Regions from separate parts of the Azospirillum sp. UENF 112521 genome, predicted to be linked through region 2. Evidence: riboswitches for the same ligand, from Rfam matches in the RefSeq annotation. Region 2 holds a riboswitch; the other holds the start of a gene.

Region 1 (6,785 bases), on a different contig from region 2:
CGGATGTTCTACGATTACGCGGATTCCGGCTCCTACACGGAATCGACCTACCGCGCCAACGAGTCCGACTTCGGCCGGATCAAGCTGCGCCAGCGCGTGGCGGTGGACATGACCAACCGGACGCTGGCCAGCACGATGGTCGGCCAGCCGGTGGCGATGCCGGTGGCGCTGGCCCCGACCGGCCTGACCGGCATGCAGCATGCCGACGGCGAGATCCTGGCCGCCCGCGCCGCGGCCAAGGCCGGCGTGCCCTTCACCCTGTCGACGATGAGCATCTGTTCCATCGAGGATGTGGCGGAGAACACCGACAAGCCCTTCTGGTTTCAGCTCTACGTCATGCGCGACCGCGCCTTCATCGACAAGCTGATCGACCGCGCCAAGGCGGCGGGCTGCTCGGCGCTGGTGCTGACGCTCGACCTCCAGATCCTCGGCCAGCGCCACAAGGACATCAGGAATGGGCTGTCCACCCCGCCGAAGCTGACCGTCGGCAACATCCTGGACATGGCGACCAAGCCGCGCTGGTCGATCAACATGCTGCGGACCCACCGCCGCACCTTCCGCAACATCGTCGGCCATGCCACCGGGGTCAGCAACCTGTCGTCGCTGTCCTCCTGGACGGCGGAGCAGTTCGACCCGACGCTGAACTGGGACGACGTGCGCCGCATCAAGGACCGCTGGGGCGGCAAGCTGATCCTGAAGGGCATCCTCGATCCCGAGGACGCGGTGATGGCGGCCGACACCGGCGCCGACGCGCTGATCGTGTCGAACCATGGCGGCCGGCAGCTCGACGGCGCGATTTCCTCCATCTCGGCATTGCCGGCCATCGTCGAGGCGGTGGGCGACCGCATCGAAGTGCTGATGGACGGCGGAATCCGCTCCGGCCAGGACGTGGTCAAGGCATTGGCGCTGGGCGCCAAGGGCACCTTCATCGGCCGCGCCTTCCTCTATGGGCTGGGGGCCGGCGGCGAGGCCGGCGTGTCCCAGTGCCTGGAGATCATCCGTAAGGAAATGGACGTGACCATGGCGATGTGCGGCCTGCGCGATATCCGGCACGTGACTTCCAACATCCTGGCGGGGAAGCCGAATTTCGGGGGCTGACCGGGGGATGTTGTCTCCGTCCTGGCCGGCGGGGGGATGGAACGGCGTGGAACAGTTTTCGGGTGATGTTCCATCGCCCACCTACCGGCGCCGGACACCGACGTCAGGCGAAGGCGACCGCCTGTAAGCCCTCTCCCCCCTGGGGAGAGGGTTGGGTGAGGGGGGCAGCGCGGACGGAACGGCCGCGCCAGGGGATTGCCAAGGGGCAGAATGCCCCTTGGCGGCGCGCGGATCGCGCGCCGGCCCCCTCACCCTCCCCACGCCTGCGGCGCGGGTCCCCTCCCTCTCCCCGGGGGAGAGAGGGCAATCGGCAGCGTCCTCGCGCAGATAGCCGGGGATGTCGTCGTCGAGTTCGGGGACGGTGACGGCGGGCGGGTCGTCCGGGCGGGGCGCCCGCAGCGTTTCCTCCTCCGCCCCCATCTCCCGGCTGTCCCGCGCGGGGTTGCGGGCGGCCCCGAGACCGGGGATGAGGCCGAGCCGTTCGGCCAGCCAGCGGACGGTGGCGGGATCGCCCGAGGTGACCAGCCGCTCGATCTGCTCGGCCACCAGCACCCGCAGCGAGGACAGGCGCAGTTCGGCCTCGCGGTTCAGCGCCTGCCGCTCCCACCACACCCTGTGACGGAAATCCTTGGATCCGTAATAGGCCCGCCACAAAGTGGTGCGGCTGCACCCCATGGCGCGCGAAACCTGGAGGAAGCTGTTGCCGCGGGCCAGCATCCCGGCGGCCATGATCCATTGCTCCTCTTGGAACTGCGAACCGGGAACCAGGGAGCCTTCCGACGGGGTCGGCGGCTCCTCGGCCCAGCGGGGAAAATTTTCGGTGGTGAAGCTGCGGGGATCGAGGGGCATGGCGTGGCTCCGCGTTTGGCAAAAGGACGCGGCAAGCCTATAAGAAATTTTCCCGTTTTATAGGATTATTTTCATTTCGCGCATGCCCCTTCTCGTCGTTCCCCACCGCCGCCGGTCAGGCGAACAGCTCAAGATGCTCGACCAGGATCGACGTTCCGAGCGCGATCAGCGCCAACCCGCCGAGCACCTCCACGATCTTGCCCATGCGATGGCCGACGGCCCGGCCGATCAGCATGCCGATGGTGGTCATCGCGAAGGTGGCGAAGCCGATGGACAGGGCGATGGTGACGATGTCGGACCCGAGAAAAGCCAGGGAGACGCCGACCGCCGCCGCATCGATGCTGGTGCCGACCGCGGTGGCGACCAGCGTCCAGGGGCTCGCGCGGCGGGCCTGCCGCTCCGGATCGTCGGTCTCGGGCTGGAAGCCTTCCCAGACCATCTTGCCGCCGACCAGCGACAGCAGCACGAAGGCGATCCAGTGATCGACGGCGGCGACGTAACTGGCCGCCGCCAGACCCAGCGCCCAGCCGACCAGCGGCGTGATGGCCTCGACCACACCGAACACCAGACCGCCCTTGATGGCGACGGCGACGCTGGGGCGCTGCGATGCGCCACGGCCGATGGAGGCGGCGAAGGCGTCGGCAGACATGCTGAGCGACAGCACGACGATAGACAGAGGAGTCACGGGAGCGGTTCCTGCCGGACACATGAGACAGCATGTCCGAAATCCGGCCGGCGCGGAGTCTCGGGCACACTGGTCTCGCTAGGCAGACGAATGTCCGCTGAACGTGCCATGCGCCGCATCGGGCGCAAGAATGTTGACACGTTCCCGGCGAGGCCGCCGGAAGCTACTCCCCAACGGCGGCGACCATAGAGCGGCAGTCACCGCGCGTCAACCGCCAAGTCGAACAGTCATTTGCACTTCAAAGACGATCACGGCCCTGGCCAGAAGGCGGATGAACGCTCTCCGTTACTGTCGGATTACAAATATTTCATTCTATAGCCTTGGCTATGACCCTGTGGGGCAGTCCCGCCGGCGGTCACGGGCAAGGCCGGTGCAGCGACACGGCCTCGTCCAGGTAGCGCGACAGGGCAGCCGCGGCTTCCGCCGGATCGGCGCGCCCCGCCCCCTGGTCGCGGGCGTCGGCAGAGGCAGCGGCGAAGGCGGCGGGATCCTCGGCCAGCAGGGCTAGCCGCTCCACGGCGGCGGCATAATCGGGCACGACGAACCGGGCGCCGATGACGGCCGACACGTCGCCGACCGGCAGCGAAACCGGGACAACGCCGGCCGCCAGCGCCTCGGCGGCGCTCGCCCGGCCGCCGGTGCGCTGCGGGTTCACATAGGCGTCCGCCGCCTGCATCAAATCCGCCATGCCGGTGACATAGCCCAGGTGGACCAGGCGTTCCGCATGCCGCGACCCTTGCAGGCGCAAGGGCAGCGCCGCCGCCTCGCCGGCAAACGCCACCGCCACCCGCGGCGCACGGTCGATGAGGGACTCCAGCATCGCCAGGAAGGCGCCGTCGGCCTCCTCGTCCAGCCGGTTGCCGATCACCAGACACAGGAAGGCATCGTCCGGCAGGCCGTAGCCGGCCCTGGCCGCCGCTTTGGAGGGTGCCTTGGCGGGAACCGTCCTGTCCGGTTCCGGTGCGCCGATCAGTGAATGCAGAAAGCGGAAGGGCCGCCATGAGGCCGCAAGCGGACCGCTTTCCGGCCGGCTCCCCCCGCCGAAATCCAGCACGATGCCGGCCAGCGACGGCGTGGCCCCGCTGGTGGTGGGGATGCAGAGGGTGGGCCGCGCCGCCGCCAGCAGGTCGGCGACGATGACCGATCCGCCCAGCGACACCACCACGTCCGGGTCGTGCCAGTCGACCGCGCGCAGGAACCAGTCGATCTTGTCCCGGCTCAGCCCGCGGCCGGTCGAGGACAGCATCCGGAAGGAGCGGCCGTCCGCCTCGATCACCTGCTTGCCGTCGAAGGCCGGCTCCACCGAGGATGCGAAGGACGGCACGAACAGGCTGTGGATGTCGGCCGGCATGATGTTGGTGTTGAGAATCACCACCTCCCGGCCGCAGCGCTCCTCCAGAACCGCGGCATAGGACAGCAGGTCGCGCGACGGCTGGTGGCGCAGCGACAGAAACTGGTTCGTCACCAGCACGACCCGCCCGGTGGCCGGGCTGCCCGCCGGGCGGGGCCGCGGCGCGAGGCCGAGCCGGTCGCGGATCGCGCCGATCAGGCGGGTGTAGTGGGGAAACAGCCGATCCTCGAAGAAGCCGGGCCGGCTCGCCCCGTTCATGCGCATCAGGAAAAGCTGGCGGCCCATGCAGCAATAGATGTGAAGCAGGCGGTCGAGATCCGGGTGCTCGAACTCTGGGCGCTCGAACTCGGCTTCGATCAGGTCGAGCAACTCGTCGTAGCGGCGCAGGTCGCCGGTGATCGCGGCCAGCGCGGACAGGCGCAGGACCGGATCGGCAGCGCCGGTCAGGCGGCCGAGCTGCGTGGCGCAGGCGGCACGCTCGTCCGGCGGGGCATGGCGGAGACGCTCCAGCAAGGACTCGATCTCCCGCAAGGCGGACGCGCTTTCGACCGGCCGCAGCATGGCCCGGCTGAGCGCGGCGACGGCATCCGCGGAACTTCCCGCCGACAGCTCCATGGTTCAACCCCCGGTAAGGCCACCCTGCCGCACCAGATCAAATTTCCCGATCCGCGGCAAGCACAGCCGGAAACGCAGGGCACGGCAGACGCCTGTCCCGCAACACTCCCCGCCCTGCCCTGTTGTACCGGGTCAATGTGCAGCACCGCCGCGCAAGGCCGGTGCAATGGGGAGTGGTCCATGAGCGAACTCCGTGAGGGCAGCGCCACCGTCACCGCGGAGGCCGAGGCCTTCTATACCGAAAGCCTCAAGCTGCTGACCCAGTCCAACATCCCGTTCCTGTTGGGCGGGACCTACGCGATCAGCGCCTATACCGGCATCACGCGGCCGACCAAGGACATCGACATCTTCTGCCGCGGCGGCGATTTCCCGCGCATCCTGTCCCATTTCCAGGACCATGGCTTCGAGACGGAGATCGAGGACGAGCGCTGGATCGGCAAGGTCAAGCATGGCGAGCTGTTCTTCGACGTCATCTTCAACTCGGCGGTCGCCATCAACCCGGTCAACGACCGCTGGTTCAAGGAGGAGCATCGCGCGGTGATCTGCGGCAGCGACGTGCCGCTGGTGGCGCCGACCGAGATGATCTTCTCCAAATCCTTCGTCCAGATGCGCCACAAGTACGACGGGCCGGACGTCGTCCATATGATCCTGAAGCAGCATGACAGGATCGACTGGAAACGGCTGCTCGCCCACATGGAGCAGCATTGGGAGGTGCTGCTGATCCACCTGCTGAACTTCCGCTTCATCTATCCGACCGAGCGCGACCGCGTGCCCGACTGGCTGGTGGCGGAGCTGCTGGAGAGGATGCAGGAGCGCGCCAAGCTGCCGGTCGCCCAGACCCGTATCTGCCGGGGCCGGCTGTTCTCGCGCGAGGATTACCTGATCGACGTCACCGAGTGGGGCTTCGCCGACGTGGTCGGGGAGGAGGGCACCAGGCAGAACCCGAAGGAGAACGGGAATGGATGAGCGCAGGCTGACCGTCGCCGCCATCGGCGACATCCATGTCGGCGAGACCACGCAATATCCCTATCGCGAGCTGTTCCAGGAAATCGCCGGCAAGGCCGACGTGCTGGCGCTGTGCGGCGACCTGACCAACCACGGCAAGCCGCGCGAGGCGGAGATCCTGGCCGACGCCCTGCGCTCCATCGGCATTCCGGTGGTCGCGGTGTTCGGCAACCACGATTACGAATGCGGTCATGTGGAGGAGGTCCAGCACATCCTGGCCCAGGCCGGGGTGCGGTTCCTCGACGGGGCGCCGCAGGAGATCGGCGGCGTCGGCTTCGCCGGGGTGAAGGGCTTCGGCGGCGGCTTCGGCAACCGGATGCTCGACAGCTTCGGCGAGCCGGCGATCAAGCAGTTCGTCCATGAGGCGGTGAACGAGGCGATGCGGCTGGAGAGCGCGCTGCGGCAGCTCGACACCGAGCGGGTGTTCGTCGTGCTGCATTACGCCCCCATCGCCGCGACGGTGGAGGGGGAGCCGACGGAGATCTTCCCCTTCCTGGGCTCGTCGCGGCTGGCGGAGACCATCGACCGCTTCGACAATGTGCGGGCGGTGGCGCATGGGCATGCGCATCACGGGACATACAGCGGAAAGACGCTGCGGGGGACGCCGGTCTACAATGTGGCGCAGACCATCCCCAAGGAGACCGGGCGGCCCTATGCGCTGATCGAGGTGTGAGAGTGCCCTCTCCCGGGACGGGAGAGGGAAATCAGTGGCGGTAGAGGGCCGGCAGTCAGAACACCCAGAGCTGTTCCGGCGGCAGGTGCAGCCAGTGGGTGCCGGCGGCCAGCGGACGGCCGAAGGCGCGGAGCGTCTGGTCGCCGCAGCGGAAGACATGCTCCCAGTGGCTGCCGAGATAGACCGAGGTCTCCAGCTCGGCCGGGATGCGGTTCTCGCCATCCCCTCCCCCTGGGCCGTCCACCATCTCGACCTGTTCCAGGCGGATGACGCCGGTGGCCTCCTCGGACACGCCCTTGCCGGCGCGGTCCTTGCCCCACAGCGGGTGGCCGGACAGCTCGATGCGGGCGTAGCCGCCGCGCTTGTCCTGCACCCGGCTCTTGATCTGGTTGTTGACGCCCATGAACTCGGAGGCGAACAGGCTGACCGGCTCGGTGTAGAGCTGTTCGGGCGTGCCGGCCTGGACGATGCGGCCGCCGTCGAGCAGGACGATGCGGTCGGCAATCGCC
Region 2 (6,785 bases):
CGAGCAGCATCAGAAGGGCACGGCGGGTGACTGTGCTGCCGGACGTGGGCATCGCGGAGAGCCGTGCGGTACGAGGAAGAATTAGTTCCTCTACCAATTCGCAGGAGGGTTGGCAATCGATTGACGGCTCGGGTCTTTCGGCGGCCGGGGATTTGCCGTCATGGATCGATCCAGATCGGCAGGATCGATGCGACCAGGAGAAGCGCCAGCGCGATGTTGAGTGCTCTCCAGTGCCGGTCCCGGGTCAGGACGCGCCGGAGCAGCCGGCCGCCCAGGCACCAGACCGACAGCGATATCGACGCGAAGCATCCGAAGGCAATTCCGAGAATAACGGCAACTTCGGCCGGACCGTCGCCAATCGACGAGAAGGATGCGGCGGCTCCGGTGGTCATCGCCCAGCCCTTCGGATTGTACAGGACAAGCCAGGCACCGCCCGCGATGCTCGCCGGCTTGGCAACCGATCCGGTCGTCTTCGGAGCACCCGTCCGTGACAGCTGAAAAGCCAGCCAGAGAAGATAAGCCGTTCCCGCGATCTTGACCGCCGTCTGTATCGCCGGCACGGCAACGAATATACCCTCGATCCCGGCCGCGGCGGCGGCGGCCATGCCGGCGAGGCCGAGCGATATTCCGGCGATCAACGGAAGCGATCCCCGATAGCCGAAATTCATGCCCGATGCGGTGGCAAGCGTCGTGGCCCCGCCGGGAGACATCGTTGCCGCCAGCACGAAAAGCGCGAAACCGCTCAAGGTTTGCATCTCCTCCACCCCCCGACCCGATGACCTGAGGTCTGGTTAGAGCGGTCGGAGGAATTAAGGAATGGAATAATCTTAATCTTTCACATTACGTATCCTAATGGAGCGGATGGCTGAGGGCGTCGCCATGATCGTGACTGCCGCGGCCGCACTCCTTCGGCAGCGAGCTTGAAACCGCAGTTCCATCTTTCGTCATTTTTTGAAGCTGTTGGGACGGACGAATGGTTTTCCGCAGCTGCACACTGGCCTTACAGTCAAGCCATCGACCTGACCGGAAGGAGCGTGCGCGCGATGGAGCCCATCCTGTGGGAATGGATCAACGCCCTGGCGCGGTGGCTGCACGTCATCACCGCCATCGCCTGGATCGGATCGTCCTTCTACTTCATCCATCTCGACGCCTCGCTGCGCAAGCGCACCGGGGCGCCGGCCGGGACGGCGGGCGACGCCTGGCAGATCCATGGCGGCGGCTTCTACCACATGACCAAATACATGGTCGCCCCGCCGCAGCTGCCGGAGGAGCTGACCTGGTTCAAGTGGGAATCCTACGCGACGTGGCTCAGCGGCTTCTTCCTGATGTGCGTGCTGTATTACCGCGGCGCCGACCTGTTTTTGATCGACCAGGACGTGCTGGCGCTCAGCCACTGGCAGGCGGTGGCGATCAGCGTCGGCGCGCTGGTGGCGGGCTGGGTCGCCTATGACCTGATGTGCAAGTCGCCGCTTGGCCGCAACGACGGGGCGTTGGCTGTCGCCGGATTCGTCATGCTGGTGGCGACCGCCTGGGGCATGACGAAGATCTTCAGCGGGCGCGGCGCCATGCTGCAGGTCGGCGCCCTGATGGCGACGATGATGGCCTGCAACGTCTTCATGCTGATCATCCCCAACCAGCGCAAGACGGTGGCCGCCATGCTGCGCGGCGAGACGCCGGATCCGTCGCTGGGCAAAAAGGCCAAGCAGCGCTCGCTGCACAACAATTACCTGACCCTGCCGGTCGTCTTCCTGATGCTGTCCAACCATTACCCGCTGGTCAGCTCCACCCGCTACAACTGGGTGATGGTGGCGCTGGTCCTGGTGGTCGGCACGGCGATCCGCCATTTCTTCAACAGCCGCCATGCCGGCAAGCCGACGCCCTGGTGGACCTGGGGGGTGGCCGCCGCCGGCATGCTGGGCTGCATCTGGCTCAGCACCCTGGGGCCGGCGACCGCCGATACGGCGGCTGCGGCGCCGGTGAAGGTCGGCTTCAATCAGGTGGAGGAGATCGTCGCCACCCGCTGCAGCATGTGTCATGCCGCCCAGCCGGTGTGGGAGGGCATCGCCACCCCGCCGCGCGGCGTCGTGCTGGAGGGCGACGGCATCCGCCGCCATGCCGAGCAGATCCGCCTGCAAGCCGGCTACAGCAGCGCCATGCCCCCCGCCAACATCACCGGAATCACCCCGCAGGAGCGGGCGGTGTTGGCGGCGTGGTCCGGGGACATTAAGTAACCCTCCCTCACAGCACTCCATCGAACCGGACCCCCATGCCCGACCAGTTTATCGCCGCCCCCGTTTCCGCCGCCGTCCGCGGGCGCCTGCTCAGCTTCAACCGCGCACCCGCCGGACCGGGGGACCTCGATTGCCTGACCTATCGTGAGGACGGGCTGCTGCTGGTCGGGGCGGACGGGCGGATTCTGGAGGCCGGTGACTGGGCCGACCTGCGTGGCCGGGTTCCGGACGGGGTGGCGGTCGACGACCACAGCGGCAAGTTGGTGCTGCCGGGCTTCATCGACACCCACATCCATTTCCCGCAGACCCAGGTCATCGCCTCCTACGGCGCCCAGCTGCTCGACTGGCTGGAAAAATACACCTTCATCGAGGAGCAGCGCTTCGCCGACCCGGTCCATGCCGCCGCCAACGCCGCCTTCTTCATGGACGAGCTGCTGCGCAACGGCACGACCACGGCTGTGGTCTACGGCTCGGTCCACCCGCAGTCGGTCGACGCCCTATTCGCCGAGGCCGAGGCGCGCGGCGCCGGGCTGATCGCCGGCAAGGTGATGATGGACCGCCATGCGCCCGCCGCCCTGACCGATACGGCCGAGAGCAGCTATCGCGACGGCAAGGATCTGATCGGCCGCTGGCACGGGACCGGGCGGCAGCGCTACGCCGTGACTCCGCGCTTCGCCATCACCTCGACCGAGGCGCAGCTGGAGGCCGCCGGCGCGCTGCTGCGCGAGCATCCCGGCGTCCACATGCAGACCCATTTGTCGGAGAACACCGACGAGATCGCCGAGGTGGGGCGGCTGTTCCCAGGTGCCCGCGACTACACCGACGTCTATGACCGCTTCGGGCTGCTGGGGCCGACCTCGCTGTTCGGCCACTGCATCCATCTGTCGGAAGCGGAGATGGCCCGGCTGTCGGAGAGCGGCTCGGTCGCCGTTTTCTGCCCGACCAGCAACCTGTTCATCGGCAGCGGCCTGTTCGACCTCGACGCCCTGTCGAAGCCGGAGCGGCCGGTGCGCACCGCCATCGCCACCGATGTCGGCGGCGGCACCAGCTATTCCATGCTGCGCACCGCGGCGGAGGCCTACAAGGTGCTGCAACTGCGGCGGCAGAACCTGCCGGCGCTCGCCGCCTTGCACTGGATGACCCGCGGCAATGCCGAAGCCTTGGGCATGGCCGGCGAGATCGGCAGCCTGGAGCCCGGCCGCTGGGCCGACCTCGTCGTGCTCGATCCCGCCGCGACGCCGGCTATGCGACATCGCATGAAGGCGGTGGACTGCGATCTGGAGGAGGAGCTGTTCATCCAAGTGACGCTGGGCGACGACCGTTCGGTGGCCGCCACCTATCTACGCGGCCGCAATTCGCACCTGCGGCAAACCGGCGCTTGACCCAAGCCCCTAGTCCCTGTAGGACTTCCGCCGTCATTGGGGAGTAGCCACCCGCCGGCAGCGATCCGGTGGGGTTCGCGTCAACAGACTTGGATGGTTTCGGCCTCCGGCCGTTACCGCCATGGCGCGCACGGCGACCAAAGGGTCGACCCGGCGAGACCAGTGGATCGGACATCTCCGCGGCCAGCCGGAGTCCGTCCGATTCCACTGTGTTGTCTGGCCCGGGAATAGCCATGATCGCCACGTCCCTCGCGCTCGCCTTCAGCCTTTCGATGGACAGCTTCGCCGCCGCTCTCGGCCGCGGGGCCTGTTCGCGCCGTGCCGGTTTGCCGGAAGCGGTGCGGGTGGGAGCCGCCTTCGGCGTCTGCCAGTTCGCCATGCCGCTGGTCGGCTGGGGCATCGGCATCGCTTTCGCCAGCCTGGTGGAGTCGGTTGATCACTGGATCGCCTTCGGCCTGCTGCTGGCGGTCGGCGGTGCGATGCTGCGCAACGCCATCATGGACGGCGAGGATGAGGGCGAGGAGGATTGCGGCCCGGTGCGCAGCGTGCGCGCCGAATGGCTGGCCCTGCTGACCACCGCCGTCGCCACCAGCATCGACGCCGCCGCCGTGGGGGCGGGCTTGGCGCTGGTCGATGTCGACATGGTGACGACCTCGGCGCTGATCGGCGTGGTGACCTTCGCCGTCGCCTTCGGCGGCGTGCTGATCGGCAAGGCCGCCGGCAACCATCTGGGGCGCTGGGCGGAAATGGCCGGCGGCGTGGTGCTGATCGGGCTGGGCGCGAAGATCCTGCTCGAGCACACGATGGGGTAAGCGCTGCACCGAACGGCGGGAGAGGCACCGAAAATGCCGAAACTCCCGCCGCCTTGCCGGCCTACCAGCGCGCCTCGTCCGTGCCGAGCGGTCCGGCCGGCCGTTCCCAGCGGACCGGCGATCCTTCGACCGTCACGGCGGGCTTCAGGCGCAGGGCCGGTCCCCAGGCCGTATTTTCCGGATCGTTCGTGAAATCCTCCATGCCGAGGGGCGGCATGGTCGGGCCGCCGTCAGAGGACGGCAGTTCGGTGAGCAGCGTCCCGACCCTGGCCAGGGATGTGCGCCAGCTCGATCCCCGCCCGTCCGCGAGCCGGCGGGTCAGGCCGCGCACCGCAGCGGTGGCGAGAAGATAGCCGGCGGCATGGTCGAGCGCCTGGACCGGCAAGGGCCTGGGCCGGTTGCCGCCCTCGCGGCGCATCCCTTCGGCGGCGATCCCGCCGCTCATCTGCACCAGACTGTCGAAGCCCCGGCGGCTCCTCCAGGGGCCGGTCCAGCCATAGGCATCCAGCGACACATCGATCAGGCCGGGGCGGATGCGCTGCCGGGTTTGAAGGTCGAGCCCCAGCCGGTCGAGGGCATCGGCACGATAGCCGTGCACCAGCAGGTCGGCCTGGCACAGCAATTCCGCGAACCGTGCCCGCTGGCCGGGGTCGCGCAGGTCGAAGCGGGCGCGGCGCTTGCCGAGCGTCATCTCGGGCAGAAGGGCAGGTTCGTCCCACCAAGGCGGGTCGATCCGCAGCACCTCGGCGCCGAAACCGGCAAGGAACCGCGTGGCGGCCGGTCCGGCGAGGACGCGGGTCAGGTCCAGAACCTTCACGCCTGCCAGGGGACGCTCCGGCCGGGCAGGGGGCCGGGCAGGAGTATGGACGGCGTCGGCCGGCTCCTGTGCCTCGACCCACAGCAGCGGTTCCCGGGCGACCGCCTGTCCTTGCGGATGGCTTCGCCAGGATGTGAGATCGCGCATCGTCGCGGCGCACCCGCCTTCGCCGACGACTGCGCTTTCCAACCCGTCGGCGTCCCAGCGGCGGACGGCGGCGGCCACCGCATCGCGGTCGGGCGGTGCGCCGAGACAGCGAAGGGCTGCATCGCGGTGGTGCACGGCGTTGGTGTGAAGGCGGATCCAGCCATCCCTGGCCTCGTAGTCGCCGGCGATCGGGTCCCAGGCGGGTGGCAGGCTCCAGCCCAACGGCTTTACGGAGGTGCCGAACCACAGGGAGGCCAGACGCTGGTCGACCGTCACGGACGGGTTGTGGCCGAAGGCTGCTTCCTTGAATTCGGCGACGGCCAGACCGGCCGCGGCCGTTGCGGCGGTGGCCAGCGCACTGACCGCGAAGACGGAGGGAAGAGTCCCTTCGCCACGAAGCACGACCGAGCCAACCAGCCGGTCGTCGCCGCCGGCGGCCCGCCAGATTTCGGCAAGGGCCGTGCGTTGCGGGGAACCGGAGTCCCCGTTCATCAGCGCCATGATTTTCTCCATCGGAAGAGCGGGTTCCAGGCCGCTCCGGCTTCACTCCATCGCGGGCCAGCTATATCGTCAATCTTGATTGTTTCGATCAATGTGACGGGTGGGCACCATGACGGGCGCGCTGACGGTCTATCTGTCCGCCGAAGAGGCGGCGAAACGGTTGGGAGTGTCCCGCCAGACCCTCTACGCCTATGTCAGCCGCGGCCTGTTGCAGGCCCATCCCGCGGCGGACCCGCGGCAAAGCCGTTATCTGGCCGATGAGGTCGAACGGCTGGGGGTGGAGCGCAAACGCGGCCGGCGGCCGAAGGAGGTCGCCAAATCAACACTGGATTGGGGAGCGCCGGTCCTGGAATCGGCGATCACGCTGATCCGGCACGGGCGGCTCTATTACCGCGGACAGGACGCCGTGCGTCTGGCCGCCACGGCGACTTTGGAGGAGACCGCGGCGCTGTTCTGGGCCTGCGCGGTGGAAACCGCCTTCCCGCCGGAACCGCCGGTCGCCCTTCCCGGCTATGACGCCCTGCTGCCTCATTGCGCGGCGAGTTCGCCGGCGGAGGCCTTGCCCGCCCTGCTGCTGGCGGCATCGGCCGACGAGGCGACGGCGTCCTGGCGGCCGACCGATGGGCGGTTCTTCGAAAATTGCGGCAACCTGCTGCGCCTGCTCTTCGCGGCAGCCCTGCGCGGCCGGCCGAGTGCTGCACCGCTGCACTGCCAGTTGGCCACCGCATGGGGGCTCGACGAGGCGGGGGCCGATCTCCTCCGCATGGCGCTGGTGCTGTGTGCCGATCATGAGCTGAACGCCTCCAGTTTCACGGCGCGCTGCATCGCCTCGACCGGGGCAAGTCTGCGGGCGGCGGCCGTTGGCGGACTCTGCGCCTTATCCGGCCACCGGCAT

Evidence for each region. A riboswitch is a leader RNA that binds a small molecule or an ion and turns the genes downstream of it on or off. The one in region 2 is predicted to bind manganese.
Region 1: it holds a riboswitch for manganese, as region 2 does, so the genes downstream of both, ACWPN8_RS24250 (manganese efflux pump MntP) here and ACWPN8_RS33530 (manganese efflux pump MntP) in region 2, are expected to answer to the same signal.

What each region holds. Positions count from the first base shown of each region.
Region 1 covers NZ_JBSNCI010000004.1:820,108-826,892, reverse strand. The annotation lists gene ACWPN8_RS24260 (alpha-hydroxy acid oxidase) at 1-1,098, shown strand, start outside; gene ACWPN8_RS24255 (hypothetical protein) at 1,180-1,947, opposite strand; gene ACWPN8_RS24250 (manganese efflux pump MntP) at 2,063-2,632, opposite strand; yybP-ykoY riboswitch at 2,635-2,821, opposite strand; gene ACWPN8_RS24245 (glycosyltransferase) at 2,988-4,598, opposite strand; gene ACWPN8_RS24240 (nucleotidyltransferase domain-containing protein) at 4,779-5,564, shown strand; gene ACWPN8_RS24235 (metallophosphoesterase family protein) at 5,557-6,276, shown strand; gene ACWPN8_RS24230 (ABC transporter ATP-binding protein) at 6,332-6,785, opposite strand, start outside.
Region 2 covers NZ_JBSNCI010000009.1:418,709-425,493, forward strand. The annotation lists gene ACWPN8_RS33510 (sensor histidine kinase) at 1-52, opposite strand, end outside; gene ACWPN8_RS33515 (LysE family translocator) at 159-746, opposite strand; gene ACWPN8_RS33520 (urate hydroxylase PuuD) at 1,044-2,231, shown strand; gene guaD (guanine deaminase) at 2,267-3,613, shown strand; yybP-ykoY riboswitch at 3,640-3,764, shown strand; gene ACWPN8_RS33530 (manganese efflux pump MntP) at 3,847-4,425, shown strand; gene ACWPN8_RS33535 (CoA transferase) at 4,487-5,890, opposite strand; gene ACWPN8_RS33540 (citrate/2-methylcitrate synthase) at 6,000-6,785, shown strand, end outside.